DNA from 4 places in the Sporosarcina sp. P20a genome. Region 2 is predicted to be linked to each of the others. Evidence: riboswitches for the same ligand, from Rfam matches in the RefSeq annotation. Region 2 holds a riboswitch; each other region holds the start of a gene.
What was found. Region 2 has a riboswitch for S-adenosylmethionine ahead of CSV72_RS12655 (methionine ABC transporter ATP-binding protein). Riboswitches for the same ligand answer to the same signal wherever they lie in the genome.

Region 1: another riboswitch for S-adenosylmethionine. It lies ahead of metK (methionine adenosyltransferase); the one in region 2 lies ahead of CSV72_RS12655 (methionine ABC transporter ATP-binding protein).
Region 3: another riboswitch for S-adenosylmethionine. It lies ahead of CSV72_RS05885 (O-acetylhomoserine aminocarboxypropyltransferase/cysteine synthase family protein); the one in region 2 lies ahead of CSV72_RS12655 (methionine ABC transporter ATP-binding protein).
Region 4: another riboswitch for S-adenosylmethionine. It lies ahead of metA (homoserine O-acetyltransferase MetA); the one in region 2 lies ahead of CSV72_RS12655 (methionine ABC transporter ATP-binding protein).

Annotation. Positions count from the first base shown of each region.
Region 1 is NZ_PDYT01000005.1:107,172-112,434, forward strand. Features, by position in the region: gene CSV72_RS07565 (YkuS family protein) at 163-396, opposite strand; gene CSV72_RS07570 (hypothetical protein) at 600-1,217, shown strand; gene CSV72_RS07575 (DUF3891 family protein) at 1,224-1,997, shown strand; gene metK (methionine adenosyltransferase) at 2,043-3,254, opposite strand; SAM riboswitch class I at 3,431-3,550, opposite strand; gene pckA (phosphoenolpyruvate carboxykinase (ATP)) at 3,728-5,263, shown strand, end outside.
Region 2 is NZ_PDYT01000018.1:9-5,271, reverse strand. Features, by position in the region: gene CSV72_RS12665 (MetQ/NlpA family ABC transporter substrate-binding protein) at 304-1,161, opposite strand; gene CSV72_RS12660 (methionine ABC transporter permease) at 1,226-1,894, opposite strand; gene CSV72_RS12655 (methionine ABC transporter ATP-binding protein) at 1,887-2,912, opposite strand; SAM riboswitch class I at 3,291-3,396, opposite strand; gene CSV72_RS12650 (thioredoxin family protein) at 3,446-3,745, opposite strand; gene CSV72_RS12645 (toprim domain-containing protein) at 3,738-4,091, opposite strand; gene gcvH (glycine cleavage system protein GcvH) at 4,154-4,534, opposite strand; gene CSV72_RS12635 (arsenate reductase family protein) at 4,611-4,970, opposite strand.
Region 3 is NZ_PDYT01000003.1:62,574-67,836, forward strand. Features, by position in the region: gene CSV72_RS16860 (hypothetical protein) at 41-217, opposite strand; gene CSV72_RS05880 (glycine betaine uptake BCCT transporter) at 586-2,076, shown strand; gene CSV72_RS05885 (O-acetylhomoserine aminocarboxypropyltransferase/cysteine synthase family protein) at 2,117-3,397, opposite strand; SAM riboswitch class I at 3,557-3,660, opposite strand; gene CSV72_RS05890 (sulfite exporter TauE/SafE family protein) at 3,888-4,664, opposite strand; gene CSV72_RS05895 (sulfurtransferase TusA family protein) at 4,722-4,949, opposite strand; gene CSV72_RS05900 (MBL fold metallo-hydrolase) at 5,018-5,263, opposite strand, start outside.
Region 4 is NZ_PDYT01000005.1:43,279-48,541, forward strand. Features, by position in the region: gene CSV72_RS07235 (LysM peptidoglycan-binding domain-containing protein) at 1-702, opposite strand, end outside; gene CSV72_RS07240 (spore coat protein) at 850-1,485, shown strand; gene CSV72_RS07245 (HAD family hydrolase) at 1,588-2,247, shown strand; gene CSV72_RS07250 (YetF domain-containing protein) at 2,288-2,992, opposite strand; gene metA (homoserine O-acetyltransferase MetA) at 3,059-3,967, opposite strand; SAM riboswitch class I at 4,061-4,167, opposite strand; gene CSV72_RS07260 (AbrB/MazE/SpoVT family DNA-binding domain-containing protein) at 4,318-4,587, shown strand; gene CSV72_RS07265 (thioredoxin family protein) at 4,713-5,027, opposite strand.

The DNA of each region.
Region 1 (5,263 bases), on a different contig from region 2:
TGTCTTACTGGCATCTTGTCAACATCCAAATGACGCGGAATCATTTTTAATAGAATGATTTACTCGATCCCTACATTCAACACCTATCATTTTCTTTACAAAAAAACTGAAGAACAAACCCTATTGGGCTCGTCTTCAGTCTAAGATATCATTATTCAATTATTAGCGATGTAATCTCTTATCCACATCTTCTACGATGTCTTGTACGGAGTTCCCTTCAATGCTAACTACCGGGAAGTCGAATTGGTCGATGTTGACATCACTCAACGCGCGTACAACTCCCATATCGTATCCACTTAAATTTTCATCACTTTCAAACATCTTTACTTCGTGACCCTTTTCCTCTAGTGCTTGTTTCACATCATCAAATGGTACTTCTACTGCGATTTTCGCCATGTTCTATTCCTCCTAAGTTCATGATTATATTCGTTAATACTTTGTATTTCCCCACCCACAATTAAATTAAACATAGCGTCTAATGCAATGTGTGTTTGACTGGTAATAATTAGACGATTCATTTTGTAGGAAGTGGGTATTTTACTATTACAGCCTTAGAGTTATTATATGAAATAGATTTTATAGAAGGAGTCGACGTGATTATGTTCGGTTTATCAGATCTCATTGGCTTAGTTATTTCTAGTTTTATCATTTTACCTGTTGTTACGTTTCTAAGAGAATCTGGTTATTTCCTAATTAGTGGGCTCTTTGGCGTGAAAAATGCCAGACTCACGATTGGATCTGGACCCAGACTTTTAAAATTAGGTGTTTTAGATATACGTAAGTATTATCATGTCAACAGCTGGTTCTCCTTCGATTCAGTTAAAAGAAAGAGCAATTTTGCATATATATGTATTTATGCCGGTCCTATATTAATTAACGTAGTAGTGGCTCTCACGATGAATGCTTTAATCGCAAATGGATTCTTTGAAGATTCCAAGACATTCTGGAATCGCTTTATTTTCTACGCATTCTATTTTGTGCTATACGACTCCATTCCAATGAAAACGGTCAATGGCAAACCAAATAACGGTATGATTATTTATGAACTTCTTCGATACGGCAAACGTGTCGACTTCAATGAAGAACCTCTCATTCCAGGGACAACAGAAGCAGATGAAATGTATCAAGAAGAAGTGGAGAAAATCGAGCGAATAGAAGAAAAGATCAAAGAAACAATTATACAAAATGACGGCTTTCCACCCGACAAGAAAGGATGAACTGAGATGATTGTACGTGAACACGAGAAGTCATTTATCTTCGTACAACAACATCATCATGGACACCTAGCTGAAGAATTAATGAAACATTGGAAAAAGGATATGTTTCCTGATGATCAATGGCGCCCTTCTGTACTAACCGCCATTAGGAACCACGACATCGGCTGGTCTTCTTTTGACGAACAACCTTTTTGGAATGATACGACGTCTGCACCTTTTCAATTCACCGACTTCCCTCTTCTCCCTAAAACCGTCCTTTATCGTCAAGGAATCGATGAGGTTGAAAAGATAGATCATTACGCAGCTATGCTTTGCAGTTTTCATTATGAACAGTTTATGCAAAGCAGCAATGAGAAAGCAGCAAACCTTTTTATCGAGGGCGAACAAAATCGTCGGGAACGATTATCTAGAGAAGTCGAGGGTTATACTAAAGAATTATTTGAAAAACATTTCGCTTTGCTTCAGCTTGGGGATAATTTTTCTTTATATTGTTGTGTGAATGATTCTGGGGTGGATAAAGCGAATGAACATGCATTTTTTCGTAACGGCATTCCTTCCCCGGGTATTTTCCATTCATTACCGATAGGACGAATTGGGATATACTTTGCAGATCAACACACTATTAAGGTAGAGGATTATCCATTTTGCTGTTCGTTTGATATGGAAGTGAAGCAAAAGAATGTGTTGAAACAAGATATTAAGGATAAAGGATTGCAAGTAGCTTATACAGAGGTAGACTATGAAGTAATTCGTTTTCATTTTTCGCCTGCAACCAAATAAAAAGTGCAGAAAGAGGTAGTAATCCCCTTTCTGCACTTCATGACTTTATTGTTTCACACGTACTTTACTAGCAAGTTCTTTCAACGCTTCCACTTTATCCGTCTGCTCCCATGGCAATTCGATATCAGTGCGGCCGAAGTGACCGTATGCAGCTGTTTGTTTGTAGATTGGACGACGTAGGTCAAGCATTTTAATAATTCCTGCCGGACGAAGGTCAAATAATTCACGTACGAACTCCACTAATTGCGTTTCGGATAGTTTACCCGTATCGAATGTGTTGATCGAGATAGAAACCGGGCTTGCTACTCCAATAGCATAAGCCAACTGAACTTCACAGTGCTCAGCTAATCCTGCTGCGACAATGTTCTTTGCAACATAACGAGCTGCATAAGAAGCGGATCGGTCTACTTTTGTAGCGTCTTTACCTGAGAATGCACCGCCACCATGACGGGCATATCCACCGTACGTATCGACGATGATTTTACGTCCAGTCAGACCGGAGTCTCCTTGAGGTCCACCCACAACAAAGCTGCCAGTAGGATTAATAAAGTATTTAGTATCCTCGTCCAATAAGTTTTTGGGAACTACTTCATCAATGACAACTTTCTTTATATCCTTCTCAATTTGCTCGAGTGTTGCTTCAGGATGATGTTGTGTGGAAATAACGATTGTGTCAATTCGCACAGGATTATTATCTTGATCGTATTCTACCGTTACTTGCGTTTTACCGTCCGGACGTAAATAAGAAATCAGTTCTTCTTTACGAGCTTGAGCCAGGCGATGTGCCAATTTATGAGATAAGCTGATTGGTAAAGGCATTAATTCCGGCGTTTCATTACATGCATATCCAAACATTAGACCTTGGTCTCCTGCACCGATTGCATCTAATTCTTCATCAGACATAGAACCTTCGCGTGCTTCGAGCGCCACGTTAACACTTGCAGCGATTTCAGGTGATTGCTCATCAATGGAAGTAAGTACAGCGGATGTTTCGTAATCAAAGCCGTATTTTGCACGAACATAGCCAATTTCCTTAACCGTATCGCGAACAACTTTTGGAATATCCACATACGTTGTCGTAGTGATTTCTCCCATTACTAATACGAGTCCAGTCGTGATACTCGTTTCACATGCCACACGCGCATTTGGATCTTCCGTTAGGATCGCATCTAAAATTGCGTCTGAAATTTGGTCGCACATCTTGTCAGGATGGCCTTCTGTAACTGATTCTGATGTAAACAGTCGACGGTTTGTCATTTTGTTTCCCCCTATATTAAGCATCATGATACGGTACTCTCATAAGTCCCTGGTAAAGTTCCACGCCTAGACGTCAAGCATATACCATAAGGATTCAGGGCTAGACAATATAAAAAGCCCTCTACTCATATTCAATCCATGAGTAAAAGGCAAAATTTCACGCGCAGCACCTTTCACTCTTATCGTCCAAGGAATTAAACCTTGCTTCAGGTTTGGCACCTTCGCGTTAGACTTCCGTCTATTGCAGGTTGCCGGGTTTCACAGGGCCTGTACCCTCCACCAACTCGGGATAAGAGTATCCGTTCATGTCACATCGTATTAAAAAGTTTGGATTTTGTCAAATTATTTATCCTAAATCACTTGAGTTTTCCATTAGTATAGATTAATATTCTTAATGTGTTATACTATTTACGAATTAGGATATTCTCATCAAAATAAAAATAAATCGACTACGCAAAGGACGGTATGTAAACATGATATCTGCAAAAATTGATGATAGTTTAAAAAGTCTTCTTAGTGGAAGCAACGTGACGATCCAAGCGTCTGTGGCGGAATTAACAGAAAAAGCAGTAGCAAGAGACGAAGCTAAACTTTCTGCTGATGGTGCAATCACTGCACGTACAGGTAAATATACAGGACGCTCACCTAAGGACAAATTCATCGTTGAAGATGCAGTGTCTAAGGATAAAGTAGATTGGGGTAGTACGAACAGTCCGATTTCAGAAAAGATCTTTGATTCATTATACACGAAAGTCATCGATCATTTGAAGGAAAAAGATGAACTCTTTGTATTTAAAGGGTTTGCAGGAGCAGATAAAGACTCACAATTGTCTATCCAAGTAATTAATGAATTAGCTTGGCAAAATCTGTTTGTTCACCAACTATTCATCCGTCCTACCGAAGAAGAATTAAAAGTACATGAATCGCAATTCACAATTTTGGCTGCCCCTTCATTCAAAGCGGATCCAAAAGTGGATGGCACAAACTCTGAAACGTTCATCATTGTTTCGCTTGAAAAGCGAATTGTCTTGATCGGTGGAACAGAGTATGCTGGAGAAATGAAAAAGTCTATTTTCTCCGTTATGAACTTCTTGCTTCCTGAGCAAGATATTCTATCTATGCACTGTTCAGCAAACGTTGGAGAAGAAGGCGATGTCGCTCTATTCTTCGGACTTTCTGGAACAGGTAAAACTACACTTTCAGCAGATGCTAACCGTAAACTTATTGGAGACGATGAGCATGGATGGTCTGATAATGGCGTATTTAACATTGAAGGTGGATGTTACGCAAAATGTATCAACCTTTCTGCCGAAAAAGAACCTGAAATCTTCGGAGCAATCCGTTTCGGTGCTGTTTTAGAAAACGTAGTACTGGATGAAGAAACGCGCATTCCTGATTATGATGATAAATCACTAACAGAAAATACACGTGCTGCTTATCCAATCGAAAATATCGATAATATTGTGACACCGTCTGTTGCGGGTCACCCGAAGAACATCATCTTCCTTACGGCTGATGCTTCTGGCGTATTGCCTCCAATCTCGATTCTTACAAAAGAACAGGCAATGTACCACTTCTTGAGCGGCTTCACTTCCAAACTTGCTGGAACTGAGCGTGGAATTACTGCTCCTGAACCAACATTCTCTACTTGCTTCGGTTCACCGTTCTTACCACTTCCTGCAGCAACATATGCAGAGATGCTTGGAAAGAAAATCGATGAGCATGGTTCAAAAGTATTCCTTGTGAATACAGGATGGACTGGCGGAATTTACGGTGTAGGTTCACGTATGAACTTAGGCTACACACGTTCAATGGTACGCGCTGCAATCGCTGGTAAATTGGATAATGTAGAAACAAAGAAGAACGAAATCTTCGGATTGAACATGCCGCTTGAAATCGAAGGTGTACCGAGTAATGTTCTACACCCTCGTTACGCTTGGGAAGATCCGAATGAATACGATAAAGAAGCAAATCGCTTAGCTGATGCTTTCCGTGAGAACTTCAAGAAA
Region 2 (5,263 bases):
ATGGATTTGAGGTGGAGTGGTTTCAATGTTGGGTAGGGCAAATTGTTTGCAGTATTGAGCTGTTCACGCGCTAGATTGAGCGGATAGCCTGGCACATTGATCGAATCACGCACCTGATAGAGCGGATAAACATTGCCATTGAGCGGTTTACGTTCTACATAGAGCGAATAACCCAACACATTGAGCGCTTCACGCACTTCATAGAGTAGTTAGCCCTAAACTTTGTGCAACTAATCCAAAACACCCACCACTCATACAAATAAAAAAAGCCGGCAGCTGCAATAGCTACCGGCCGTTACATTATTATTTTACTGGAACAACTGATCCAGACCATTCATTCAAAATGAAATCTTGAATTTGCTCTGAAGTTAATACTTCTACCAATGCTTTGATAGCATCGCTGTCTTCGTTACCGCTCTTCACAGCAATTACGTTAACATACGGCGACTCTTTATCTTCCAATACGATCGAATCTTCCATTGGATTCAAGCCTGCATCGATAGCGTAGTTGGAGTTGATCAACAGTGCATCGCCTTCATCATTATTATATAGCTGAGGCATTAATGCTGCTTCATAGTTCGCATCAAACTCCAAGTTCTTTGGATTTTCTACGATGTCGCCTACTTCAGCTTTCACTTTTTCTACGTCGTCAGCTAGCTTGATCAATCCTTTTTCTTCAAGCATTGCTAGTACGCGGCCGTGGTCAGCAACAGAGTTACTGATTAAGATCGTCGCACCGTCAGGAAGTTCTTCTAGTGAATCATATTTCTTAGAGTACACACCAATTGGCTCGATGTGGATTGCGCCTGCATTAACGAAGTCATAGCCGAAATCAGCCATTTGGCTCTCTAGATACGGAATGTGTTGGAAATAGTTCGCGTCAATTCTACCTTCTTCTAGATCTTTATTTGGCAATACATAGTCTGTATAACTTTCAATTGTTAAATCATAGCCTTTTGCAGCTAATAGTGGCTTAGCTTCTTCCAAGATTACTGCGTGCGGTGTGTTAGACGCACCGACTATTAGCGACGTTTTCTCGCCTTTTTCTGCATCATCTACATCTGGTGCTCCATTATCTTTACTACCCTCGTCTTTTGTTCCGCAAGCTGCCAGTGCAAGCACTAATACAGCTGCGAATAGACCGAATAAAAACTTCTTCATGTCCACATTTCTCCCTCTCCATTATGGAATGTTTTATGGTTAACAGGTTTCCCTGAAAATCCTATTATCGCTTGTCCAAACGTTTCACAATGAAATCACCAATAAACTGAATGATAAACACGATAACTAACACTAAAATCGTCGCCATCATCGTGACATCTCCACGGTTACGCTGGAACCCTTCGAGATACGCGAGCGTACCGAGTCCTCCAGCACCGATTACCCCTGCCATCGCTGTGTAGCCAACAAGCGCAATCGACGTCACCGTAATCCCTGACACGAGTGCAGGCATTGATTCTGGCAACAATACTTTGAAAATGATCGTAGACGTTTTGGCACCCATGGAACGTGCTGCTTCGATAACCCCTTTATCGATTTCCTGCAATGCAATTAATACCATGCGTCCGTAAAACGGAGCTGCACCAATAATTAACGCAGGCAATGCGGCATTCGGTCCACGCATACTTCCTATTAATAAATTAGTCAGAGGCAACAATAAAATGATCAAAATGATAAACGGAATCGATCGGAATATATTTACGAATGCTCCCGTAAAGACATTCGTGATTTTATTCGCCCATAACTGACCAGGAGTTGTTAAAAACAATAACAGACCGAGTCCAATACCAAAAACAAACGTGAAGACTGTTGAGTAAGCAGACATATAAAGCGTCTCGCCCGTTGCTTGCCACATTTTATCCCAGTTAACGTTCGGGAACCATTGCTCAATCATGGACCAGCACCTCCGTCTTCACTTCATTGGCATCAAGGAAAGCAATAGCTTCCTCAATAATTACCACGTCCCCTACTAGTTGCAAGACGAGTGTACCGTATGCGCCGTCACGTGTCGTCGAAATATTTCCTTGCACGATGTTGACGTCGATTGGGAATTTACGAATCAATTCAGCAAGTACCGGCTGCTCTGTACGTTCGCCAATGAAAGCTAGCTTGATCAACTTGCCGTGCGGTGACTCTTCCTGTAAATGCGCCATCGCTGCGTCCGTATCGCCGGTATCTGTTACCTGCGAGATGAAACGCTTCGTAATATCCGCTTGTGGGGATTGGAAAACATCCAGTACATTACCCGCCTCTACCACTTTACCCGCCTCCATGACCGCTACGCGATGACAGATTTTGCGGATGACGTGCATTTCATGCGTAATCAAAACGATCGTTAATCCAAGACGTTCATTAATTTCCGTCAATAAATCTAGTATTGCATTCGTCGTTTCAGGATCTAGTGCGGACGTTGCTTCATCACAAAGCAATACTTCCGGATCATTCGCAAGCGCTCGTGCAATGCCGACACGTTGCTTCTGACCACCTGATAATTGCGATGGATACGCCTGTTCACGGCCCGTCAGTCCAACGAGATCAATCAATTCCTTCACTTTTTGCTTTCGTGCCGATTTCTTCACGCCAGCAATTTCAAGAGGAAACATAATATTTTCTTCTACCGTTCTTGACCACAGTAAGTTAAAGTGCTGGAAGATCATACTGATCTTCTGACGTGCATCTCGAAGGCCAGAACCTTTTAATGTCGTCATTTCTTGTCCGTGAATCATAATACTGCCGGACGTAGGTGTTTCAAGACCATTCAATAGTCGAATTAATGTACTTTTTCCTGCTCCACTGTAACCGATGACGCCGAAAATTTCTCCCTCTTCGATGGCTAATGTCACGTCATCTACCGCGACAATTTCTGAACGGTTCAATTGGAATCTTTTATGAACGTTTGTTAGTTGAATCATTTTCCGCACCACCTTGATTAAGTCTTTTTGTTGTGTTTTCGGAAAGCTACACGACGCTTTCCGCTTTTGTTTCATCTAGCTTCAGATGCCAGCTCCTCGGGTCGTTTCGATCTTACATTCAAGGCAAAAAGCGCCTTGCTTGTAAGCTCTCCAACGCCTGTCGGAGCTAAACGGCATCTTCCGCTTTTGTTTCATCTAGCTGCAAGCGCCAGGCTCTCGGGTCGTTTCAGACTTTCCAAAAAGGCAAACTGCGCCTTAGTGGTAAGTCCTCCAACGCCTGTCGAGTCTACATGGTACTTTCCGCTTTTGTTAATAAAAAAAGCCTTCCTGCAGACAAGCAGAAAGGCCGAACGTATATAGTTATGTACGTTACCATTTCTCTCATCTATCAAAGCATTAGGCTTTGAGTGAATTGGCACCATTTCACATATGTGACGGTTGCCGGGCTTCATAGGGCACTTCCCTCCACCGCTCTTTATAAGAGTTACGTATTCAATTGATTAACTACTTATACCATACTTTGATTTCTTTTGTCAACTGAGCTTCTCTAGTAGATACGGGACGGATTGAAAGGCGTAAATTTTTTCTAATGGCTGTCCTTTGCGTTGAATGAGTAAACAAGGAACGCTTTCCACCTCATATTCTATTGCGATGTCTTGGACGTAATTTAAGTCCGCCTTTCCAATCGGTAGTTTCGGGCGCATCGCCTCGATCACCGTGAGCATTTTTGAAGCGACTGCACACGTTCCACACATCGGTGTATATAAATAAAAAGCGGCTACTTGCTCTGCCGCCTGTGCGCGTTGCCAGTCTTCAATTGTCCAATTATTCATGTGGTCCACCTGCCAAGTATTTGGAATGTACTTTAAAATTGGCGGCAGCTAAAATGCTAGCCAATAGTTTAATGGGAGTCGTTTCTACTTCGCGGTAGAGACGATCGGTATATAAATGTCTCGCTTCTGGATACAGTTGTTTGAACAGCTTACGAATGGACTCACCTGACGCGTCCGCATCCATAAAAACAAACAGGTCCTGCTGCTCATACGGTTCAAGCAGTTCCTCAATATGGTACGCGCTGATGGTGCCATTCGTACAAAGAATCTCTACAGGCTCAGCAAGGATCGGCACTAGCCGCTTACGATCCGAACCGCCTTCTACAATGAGAACTTTCGGGTCCATCCTGTTTCCTCCTAGCGTGTAAAAAAAGCACTGGGACGTTCCAGCGCTTTTCTTTTAGAATATTATTCAGCTGTCATTTCTTCGTACTGCTCAGCCGTCATTAATTCATCTAATTCAGCTTTGTTATCGATTTCGACTACTACCATCCATGCACCTTCGTATGGAGATTCGTTAACCAATTCCGGGCTGTCTTCAAGGTTTTCGTTCACTTCTACAACTTTACCAGTTAGTGGAGCATACAACTCAGAAACAGTTTTCACTGATTCAACACTTCCGAAAGGCTCGTCTGATTTCAATTGATCTCCAACTTGTGGAAGCTCAACGAATACGATATCCCCTAGTTCAGACTGTGCGAAATGTGTGATACCAATACGGTATTTACCGTCTTCTTCTTTTACCCATTCGTGCTCTTCTGAATAACGTAAATCTTTTGGTGTGCTCATGTCGTTACCTCCAAAAATATAATAGTTTATCTACCTTTAGTTTGCCATAGTTCCCGCATAAAGACAAGATTCTAGATCACTTCTTCCACGTTTCTGTGTAGGTTGTTTCATTAAATCCGACAGTTACTTTTTGGTTGTCAGAAACGATTGGGCGTTTGATGAGCATCCCATCTGAGGCGAGGAGCGCGATCTTTTCGTCGTCTGTCATGGTAGGTAGTTTGTCTTTCAAATTGAGCTCGCGATATTTCATGCCGCTTGTGTTGAAGAACTTTTTCATTTCGAGCCCGGAGTTCGCGATCATGCTACGAAGGTCGTCTTCGCTCGGTGGTTGTTCGGCGATGTTGTGTTCTTCGAATGAAATCCCCTCGTTCTCGAGCCATTTCTTCGCTTTGCGGCATGTGGTACATTTCGGATAGCCGTAGTATGTCATAGTCATAGTCGTAATCCTCCTTTTTTTCAGTATAGCAAATATAGGGGTATTGATACTAGTTTGGCGAGTGAACAATGAGAAGCTGGCAGAGTGTTGGGGTAGGAATTTGCGCTTCGGAGGGGACGCTTTCTGGAGGGCGGGCGGTGAACCACACCCCTTCGCTTCGCTCGCAGGGTGTTTCACCTGTCCCGCTGATCCTCCCAGAGCCATTCCTGTCTGGTCAGTGAGGCCCTATTGAAAAAGAAAAGTCCCCTTGTTATCATTCAGGGTGTCAAGGCATCGACGACTTGACCCGGAAT
Region 3 (5,263 bases), on a different contig from region 2:
ATTATTTATTTCATCACGTGCTATATAAGTGAGTGAATGCTTACAGCTCCTGATAATCCCGCTGATAGACTCCGCCGTCTTTCACTTCTGCATGATAAAGTGCTTTCAGTGCAAAGCTTTTCTCTAGCTCATGCTCTTTCATAATCTCTTTCAATCGCCTGTTTAACTCTGGGCTATGCTTTACGAGCTGAAGCATCTTAGGTTGTGAATATTGCACGAAAATCCCCTCCTCATTTCATTTGTTTCTATAGTATAACACGGCTATGGTTCTTGATGTATGAAAGGAAATTGTTCTTCTAGCTGGAAATCACCCTCAACTTTCATGTATACTGGCACAAGCACAAGCTAATGACTATGGGCAAGTAAATGAATTGCACTACAGAACCAACTTACATATTGGACGAGAAGGAATTTTTCTCGTCTTTTTTATTTTCACTAGTAATGACTTTGTCAACAAACCGCCTTTTATTTAGCGTTTATACGGGCGACTAAATGGGTATTGTCAAGTGTATGTGTGCAATTTTATTGTGCTTTTTCGATTATATACTTAGCTCATTTCACAAACCACATTCAAAAGGAGGACCTATGAAAAAAGTATCGTCAACATTTTATATTACGTTAGCAGCGGTCGTATTGGCTGTCGGTTATGGTGTAATTGCTCCCGATCACTTTGAGGCTGTCACGCTCGTTATAAGGAACTTCATTTCTGATTCATTCGGCTGGTATTACTTACTGACAGTTTCTATGTTATTCTTCATCTCAGTTTATTTGATATTCAGTCCACTCGGCAGGATTCGATTGGGGAAAGACAGTGATAGACCGCAGTTTTCTATGTTCTCTTGGCTTGCGATGCTATTTTCCGCCGGTATGGGAATTGGACTCGTGTTCTATGGAGCTGCAGAACCTCTTTCACATTATGCAGTAAGTTCAGCTACTGCACCTACTGAAACGAAAGAAGCGTATAAAGAAGCGATGCGTTCAACATTTTTCCATTGGGGCTTCCACGCATGGGCCATATACGGTATGACCGCTTTAGCACTAGCTTACTTCCAGTTCCGCAAAGGTCAGCCTGGATTGATTTCTGCTACACTTCGTCCGATTTTCGGTAATCGTGTAGAAGGTAAACTCGGAACCGTCATTGATGTCTTTGCAGTTTTCGCTACTGTCTTCGGCGTCGCAACATCACTTGGATTTGGAGCAGTCCAGATCAACGCAGGTTTGAATTACTTATTCGGTGTACCGATCGGTTTCTGGTCTCAATTTATTATTATTGGGGTCGTGACTGTATTATTCCTAATATCCGCTTGGAGCGGTCTTGGAAAAGGCATTCGTATTTTATCAAATACAAATATGGTATTAGCTCTTACACTGTTGGTCTTTATCATTGCACTCGGTCCAACTTTGCTGATCTTCAATATGTTCACTGATTCTATCGGTGGATATTTAGAGCACCTCATTCGTATGAGTTTCCGTACAGCACCACTTACACCTGAAAATCGTTCATGGTTGAATGACTGGACACTATTCTACTGGTCTTGGTGGATAGCGTGGTCACCATTTGTCGGCATGTTCATTGCCCGTGTTTCAAAAGGTAGAACAATTCGTGAATTCATGATCGGTGTGCTTGTAGTACCGACTTTATTGAGTGCCATTTGGTTCTCAGCATTTGGTACGACAGCTATTGAAACACAAAAGGCAGGCATTATCGATCTAGCCTCAACTGCAACAGAGTTGACGATTTTTGAGATGTTCAGTGGATTGCCTTGGTCATTCGTCATTTCAGTTGTCGCTATTTTGCTGATTACATCATTCTTCATTACATCAGCGGATTCAGCTACATTTGTACTCGGCATGCAGTCTTCATATGGTTCATTGACTCCACCTAATAACTTAAAAGTTGTCTGGGGTGTCATTCAGTCTTCCATCGCGATTATTCTATTATATGTTGGTGGTTTGGATGCACTTCAAAACGTCATCATCATAGCAGCCTTACCATTCTCCATCATACTGATCATGATGGTCGTCTCGCTATTCAAATCTTTAAAAGAAGAGCGAAAAAAAGTAAAACGAAAATAAAAAATGAACACTGCGCACATGCGTAGTGTTCATTTTTTTATTAGTTCGAGGCTTTTTCGATTGCTTGTTTCAAATCTGCGATAATATCGTCTACTGACTCTAACCCTACAGACAAGCGGATTAACTCCTCGCTAACGCCTGAATTCTTCAAGTCTTCTACGGACAACTGCTGGTGAGTAGTAGAAGCCGGATGAATGATTAATGATTTTGCATCTCCCACGTTCGCTACATGAGACCAGATTTCTACATTGTCGATGACTTGTCTTCCTGCATCGCGTCCACCTTTGATACCGAATACGATTATTGATCCATACCCGTTTTTCAAATGTTTATTGGCCAATTCCGCCGTTGGATGATCTTCTAGACCTGTATAGGTTACCCATTCGACAGCTGGATGTTCTTGCAGGAAGGCCGCAACCTTTTGCGCGTTTTCATTGTGGCGAGGCACGCGTAAATGAAGTGTCTCTAAACCTTGCAACAAGTTGAACGCACTGTCCGGCGACAAGCATGGGCCGAAGTCTCTTAGCAATTGCACGCGCAATTTCGTTGCGAAAGCCGCTGCTGCCGTGTCGATTCCGTAACGTAAGCCATTATACGATTCATCCGGCTCTGTAAAGCCAGGGAATCTACCTTGTGTCCAATCGAATGTCCCTGCATCTACTGCTACACCACCGATAGTCGTACCGTGTCCGCCAATCCATTTCGTTGCTGAGTGGATCACTACGTCTGCACCATACTCGATGGGGTTTGATCCATATGGAGACGGGAATGTGTTGTCTACTAGCAATGGGATTCCATTTTCGTGTGCAATGTTCGCAACAGCTTCCACGTCAAGCACTTGCAAACTCGGGTTACCGATTGTTTCTGCAAACAAAGCTTTCGTTTTATCTGTAATGGCCGCTTCAAAGTTCTTAGGATCCGAAGCATCCACAAACTTTACTTTGATGCCGAAGCGCGGTAATGTTACGGCGAATAAATTGTATGTACCACCGTAAAGATTACTTGCTGCAACAATTTCATCGCCCGCTTCAGCAATATTCATAATAGAGAATGCGATGGCCGCCATTCCCGAAGCCAACGCGACTGCCGCTGTTCCGCCTTCTAGCTGTGCGACACGTTCTTCGAAAACTGCTACTGTCGGGTTCGTAATTCTTGTATAAATATTACCTGCTTCTTTTAAGCCAAATAGGTTTTGTGCGTGTTCCGTGTCTCTGAATACATAAGAAGTCGTACGATGAATCGGTAAAGCCCGTGAGCCTGTTTCCGGATCCGGTTTTTGCCCTCCGTGTAATAGTATCGTTTCTGGCTGTAAATTCGTCATAACCATTCCCCTTTTTCATGTATTGATGGAACACCGAAACTCCCCGAATATCTTTTCTCTGGGACTAGACAAGGAAAACGTAGGCGTGTGATTCGCTCTTTTTATATAGAAAAAGCCCATCTTCCATAATAAGAAGAGGGCTCTGCTTTCGCTCATTCCCCCTTATCTTCCAAACTACCGAAAGTTTGTAGGAAGTAGCACCTTTGCTTCCGCCGGTTGCCGGGCATCACAGGGCCTAATCCCTCCGCCGCTCTTGATAAGAGTGTGTCTATTCGTTTTCCATCGTTGAAAAATAGTATACGGCTATTCCTAGTCTATTGCAAGGATTTAATAGAATGTTTAGAAATTAGCATTACTTTCAATATGATGAATTGACAGTAAGAGTGAAGAAAGCACCGTAGTGAGTTTAATGAAGTTTCTTACTTGCGACTCCATTTGAAAAATCGCCAGAGACATGTTCAGTGAACGATGTACTGGCGATTGTGCTTATTTAGAATATGTCCCACCATATTTTCACGGCGGAGGCTATGATTAGCGCGGCTAAAATGCTTTGTAATACTTTAGTATTTACTTTGCGGCTAACTTTTACACCGATCGGAGCTGCGATGATGCTTGCGGCGATCATGACGAGAGCTGGTCCATAGGGTACTTGCCCTGTTAAGAGCTTGCCTGATGCTGAGCCCACTGATGACAATAACGTAATCGCGAGTGATGTAGCGATCGTAACGCGTGTAGGAATTTTTAGTATCACGAGCATAATCGGTACCAAAATGAATGCACCACCAGCTCCGACAATCCCAGCTGCCAAGCCGACGATAAAGGCTGCACTAGAAGCAACGAAGCGATTGAATGTAATCTCATCAACCGGCTGATCGTCGAGACCTTTTTTCGGAATAAACATCATAATTGCCGCCATAACAGCTAGAAAACCATAGACGACGTTGACAGTAGCTTCTGTTAGCATACTAGAACCGGCACCGCCGATCACACTACCGACTAATACACTGATTCCCATGTAGAGAACGAGTGGTTTCAAGATCAGATTACTCTTTCTATACGCTAAAACTCCTGAAAGTGATGCAAAGAACACTTCAACTGCAGTAATCCCAGAAACTTCATGTGGTGTAAATGCAGCAAAACCCAGTAGCGCAGGAATAAATAGCAACATTGGATATTTAACAATTGCGCCGCCAATTCCCATCATACCGGAAAGGAACGAGCCGACGAATCCAATGAGGAAGATCGTGATAATAAATGGAATGGTCATGATGTTCTCCCTTCTTCCTGATGAAAGAGGGAGACAGCAATTCCCTCTATCCGTAGTTTACCCTTTTTGGATCCAGAATTTAAAGACATCGGACTCTTGTTGCTGATCTTTGATTTCATGATTGCCTGAAGCTGCCCATGCAGTAAGATCGGATACTGATCCTTTGTCTGTCGTATGAATTTCAAGAATATCTCCTACTTGCAAATCCTTCATTGCTTTCTTTGCACGTACGATCGGCATTGGACATGCCAGGCCTTTTGCGTCTAAAAATGTTGTTGTACTCATATATATCTTCTCCTTTTAATATGTTTTTTATTTTTTGTTTTGTTTTCACTATAAATTAAACTACATACTTACCGAACTGCACAGCGATTTGGTCCAATCTCCATCTCGCGTTGCGTTTCTTCATCAGGCTCAATTTTCCCCATATTCATCTGACGAATTTCTTGATACGCATTAGGCTGCGGAGGCAAGTTACCCGTGACTAATTCTCTAAACTCTTTTTCATCCTGAATATTCAAGCCATGATTTTTTTCATACAATACGCTAAGCTTCTCCGCCACGCTACCATCTTCATTCAACTCATCTATAATCATGAA
Region 4 (5,263 bases), on a different contig from region 2:
GCGCGCATTTCGTAATAATTGATTATATAATTCCCGATCTTCAGGGAATAATAACTCAAAATCGAAGTGAATATCCCCATAGCCGATTTCTTTTGCTATTTCAATGGCACTTTGAATCATCTGGTTCTGTGCTGCTTGATTGGTAAAAATCACATGCGCTAAATCTGCACTGAATGAATAGTCTTCTAGATTAGTCACAACTAGCATATTTACAACACCTGCGTTTTTTGCGATAGTCGGAATATCAGCGAGTGCTGGTGCTTTGAGCGATCCATCACGTTGTACTTCATAACTGAACATCGCAAGATACGTTAGACCATCCACACGGTCACGAACTTCTGCCAGCATATCTTGACTGACAGGATTACGCGGTTCTACATATAATAATGAATCAATCAATGTTTTCTCTTCTTGTGGTATATACAAACGCTGACCAATCATTAACCTTCTAGTAGGGTCAATTGCATTAATTTCCGCCAAGCGTGCGACTGTTAAACCGTATTTTTGTGCAATTGTATATAGGCTATCTCCAGGTCGCACCCAGTAATAAGAACCTATTATTGGAATGACAAGCGCTTGTCCTACAGCTAATCGTATATCACTTTCTAATTCATTAACTTCCGCTATTTGCTCGTATGGCACACCGTATATGTTACCAATTGTATATAAACTCTCACCTTGCGAAACTACATGAATCTGCATGTATCTCCACTACCCTTCTTGAGTTCTATCCTTATGATATGTTAGTGCGTTACGAACTATGCATGAGTGGTGAATGTCATTTCATATGTATGAAATTTCGATGACTCCACATAATACTCTCGATGCACATGAATATTAAAGGAGGAAATATATTTGACAAATCAATTCGAAACATCTCAAAACATGCAAGGCGGAGCGGTTCCCCCATCGATGAATCACGGTGGACATGAGTTATTTGATGTCAAAGAGGTTTTAAGCGCTACTCTCGGAGCATTGAACCAAGCGATGATTTTACGTCCACATGTCCAAGATCCAGAACTTCTCGATATTCTTGATCGACAATACCGATTCACGCTGGATGAGTACAATATCCTTGTCGAAAGTTTTAAGACTGGAAAAGACCCTTCACATCCTACACAGCGCTATCAAATGAAAGCAGGCAGCGATTTCATTTACGGGATGAAAGAAAAAGCACCGTCTAAACCTATTCAATCTACAGGTGAAATCAATGATGAAATCATTTCCGGCTTTTTGCTAGGCGCTACAAAAGAAGGCGCTACAGGCAAAACGGCTGCTTCATTAGAAGTATGTAATCCAGTCGTCCGCCGTGTACTTGCAGATTCTGTACCCAACTGTATAGAAATGGCATACGAATTGTCCATTTACCAAAACAAGCATCAGTATTATCAAGTTCCACAATTAAATGATCAGGATATGAATATGTTGCTTAATTCTTTTGCATCTTTTCAAGGTCAACCGGGTATGCCAAATAACCTTCAATAAATTAACGATTCAAGCAGATGGAGTTTTTCTCCATCTGCTTTTTGCTTTTACACTCGTTATATTTGTATACTATGTAGAAGAATACAATAGAGGAGTGTCTATATGAAAGTTGCGATCTTTGATTTTGATGGTACGTTGTACACTAAAGAAACCTTTAAATTACTCATGGAACAATTAAAGAATCATCCTACGTACAAGCAGCATTATAGAAAGTTCTATCGTTCGATATTACCACTTTACATTCGCTATAAATTAAAGATACTGCCTGAATCTGTTATGAAAGAGCGCTCGATGCACATTTATCTTAAAGCCTTAGATTCATTGACGATGACGGAACTTCACGAGTTTTTTAAAAGCATGCATACCGTAATGATGCCGGACTTCAATGAACAAGTCATTAATCGACTGGCAAAGCATCGTAGTGACGGATACCATGTCTTGCTCGTTTCTGGAGCCTACACTCCTTTCTTAAAAGCAGTCACAAGTCACCTGACATTTGATCAAATTATTGGCACTGACATCCCTTCTAATGGCGAACAACTCACGTTGGATCAGCCCTTACTACATATTCAAGGTACACGTAAAAATGAACAAATTTACCAAGCACTACATGGAGAAACTATCGACTGGGACAATAGCTTTGCCTATGGAGACAGCATTTCCGACCTTCCAGTCTTAGAGAAAGTTGGCTCCCCTGTAGCAGTTCGTCCAGATGAAAAACTTACTGCTGTGGCCAAACAAAGAAATTGGGAAATATTATAAAAAAACGTGAAGAGCTCTGATTGTTTCAGAGCTCTTCACGTTAAGTGGATTTTAATGTATTAATATATAAACTACCATCTGTCTGAATTTCTGCATAGAGAACATGCTCAGGCTTAGAAATCCCCTGCTTTTTTAATTGTTCTGTTAGCCAAGTATCAGTCAATTGAAGTTCTCGCATATTTTTCTCTTCCACTTTTCCGTTAGTAATAATTTCAGTGGGAATATATTTAGGCGGTGGTGATGGAGCTTTAACATCTTTCTTAGTCGCCGATTCCTCGCCCGCATTCAGCATGACACTCAAATTACCATTCGTTTCGAATATCGCATAATTGACATCTTTCATCGAGAATACGGACTGCTCTCGCAGCATCATATTTAGATCATTGAAACTCAACCGTAATTTACGCATGGAACCTTCTAGGATTTTACCATTCTGAATGACAATCATCGGTTTATCATCGAGTAATACGCGAAGCTTGATGGATTTGAATGATAAAAAGTTAGCAAGAATCGTTAACACTGCCCATAAAACCATTCCATATAAGCCATTTAAGAAAGGTGTTTCGGACTCTCCCGCCAAGTTTGCTGCAATAGAACCAATTGTTATGCCTGTCACATAATGAAAGAAAGTCAGCTGAGACACTTGTTTCTTCCCCATGAAACGCGCCAAAATCAGAAGCACAATAAATGAAATTACCGTTCGTAAAGTCATTTCCCAAAAAGCCAATTCCCAAAATTCATCTATGTTCACTGCATACACCTCCAGTATTCGGAGTATGTGCAAATTATAGCAATTTATACAGCAATTCTTTTAACTCCAGTTATAAGGAGTTTTCTGGTAGACATAGTAATTGAGCCAATTAGAGAATAATAAATGCGTGTGGGAACGCCAAGTATTCATAGGTTCTTTTGATGGATCATCATTTGGATAATAATTTACAGGAATATCAATATCGGCACCTTTTTCTACATCCCGAGAATATTCATCTCCCAACGTGTGTGCATCGTACTCTAAATGTCCAGTTACCATAATATGCTTTGCATCATTTGAAATCACGATGAATGCACCTGCCTCTTCAGAAGATGAGAGAAGAGTCAAATCGGGATGATTCTTTATCTCTTCTAATGAAACACCCGTATGACGTGAGTGTGGCGCTACAAATACATCATTGAATCCGCGTGCCAAATTCACTGTCGGATCGGTAATGTCATGTGAAAATACTCCAAAACACTTCTTTGCCAACTCGAACTTATCAATTCCGTAATGATGATAAAGCGCTGCTTGGGCACCCCAGCAAATATGCAGAACTGATGTAACATTCGTTTTTGTCCATTCCATGATTTCTTCTAACTCTTGCCAATAGACTACATCTTCAAATTGTAGAAGCTCAATTGGGGCTCCTGTAATAATCATACCGTCAAAACGACGATTTTTAACATGTTCAAAAGTAGTATAGAAGGTTTCTAGATGGGTCTGACTGACGTTTTTCGAAACATAGGTAGCAGTATTAAGGAATGTGACATTTACTTGTAATGGTGTATTGCCAAGCAATCGAAGCAATTGTAACTCGGTCTTCTCTTTTTCAGGCATTAAATTCAAAATCAATATGTTAATTGGACGGATATCCTGTGTGACCGCACGTTCTTCATCCATAATAAAGATTTTTTCTTCTTTCAGTAATTCTCCTGCTGGTAGATGTTTTGGTATGTTAATCGGCATGCTATTTCCCCCTTGACGTTCTTTTATTACTATTTCTATACAAAAAATCCCTCAATTCTCTTAGATAAGAAAATGAGGGTTGACCGTTCATCGTTCTTATCTCTCAAGACAACAATCTTGTTGGAGGTAGCACCTTCCTGTATGCACAGAGGTTGCTGAAGCTTCATCGGGCCAAATCCCTCAGCTTCTCTTGATAAGAAATATTTAATTACTGACTATTATAGCATTAATAATTTAATTGTATAGCAGAATTATCAAATTGTTCTGCGCATTCAAGTTTTGTAAATTGTAGATAGTACTTTTTGGTGTATAATAGAAAATACCAATTACTTTTCTTCAAGGAGGAGCTTATGAAGTCTTTAGGTATTGTTCGAAAAGTTGATCATCTCGGTAGGATTGTCATTCCAAAAGAACTTCGAAATTCTTTGTCGATCGATAAGGGTGATCCGATTGAAATTTTCGTAGAAGATGATAGAATCATTTTGAGAAAATATCAGGTTAACAGAGCATGTTTTATCACCGGTGATGTGATGGATGAAAACAAACAATTGTCAAACGGTCTATACATCAGTCCACAAGGCGCAAAAATCCTTATAGAGCAACTGAAAGATTTCACATAACATAAGACATAAAAGCTTATGCTAGAATATCTTTTTATAAAAAAGAGAACTGAAAACAACTTTTACAGTTGTCTTCAGTTCTTTTGTTAAATTGCTCCAATATTCCCTCATGGAGAATCAATGCGTTACGTTAAACTATTAATAAACCCTTCGATCTCTTCTTTAGTTTTATGGTTTTTACTAACGAAACGGCCTGTTTCTGTTCCTTCGCTGAATGCCACGAAGCTAGGAATACCGAATATATCCAACTGACTACAAAGGTCTATAAATTCATCTCGATCAATCGAAACAAATTCATACTCTGCAAATTCTTTTTCTAGTGTCGGTAAGAATGGTTCAATCACTCTGCAATCAGGACACCAGTCTGCAGTGAATAAGAAAATCACTCTTTCTTGTTGTTTAATTTGCTCAAATTGCTCTAGAGATTCTAATTTTCTCAATTTCCAACACTCCTCTTACTGATTAGTATAAGCTCACTATAACACTCTTACCTGCACTTTTCCCCTTCAGACGACTTAGGCTATTTCCTACCACTTAGTTCAATTCAAGTTGTTTTTTTATAATTAACCGCCCAAACACGAACGTTCACAAATAATTCAATAACTACGTTCGCGTTTGGCGGTTTTTCGTTTTTTCTGGAAAAGCAATTGACAATAGTTTTTGACGTGTTATGATT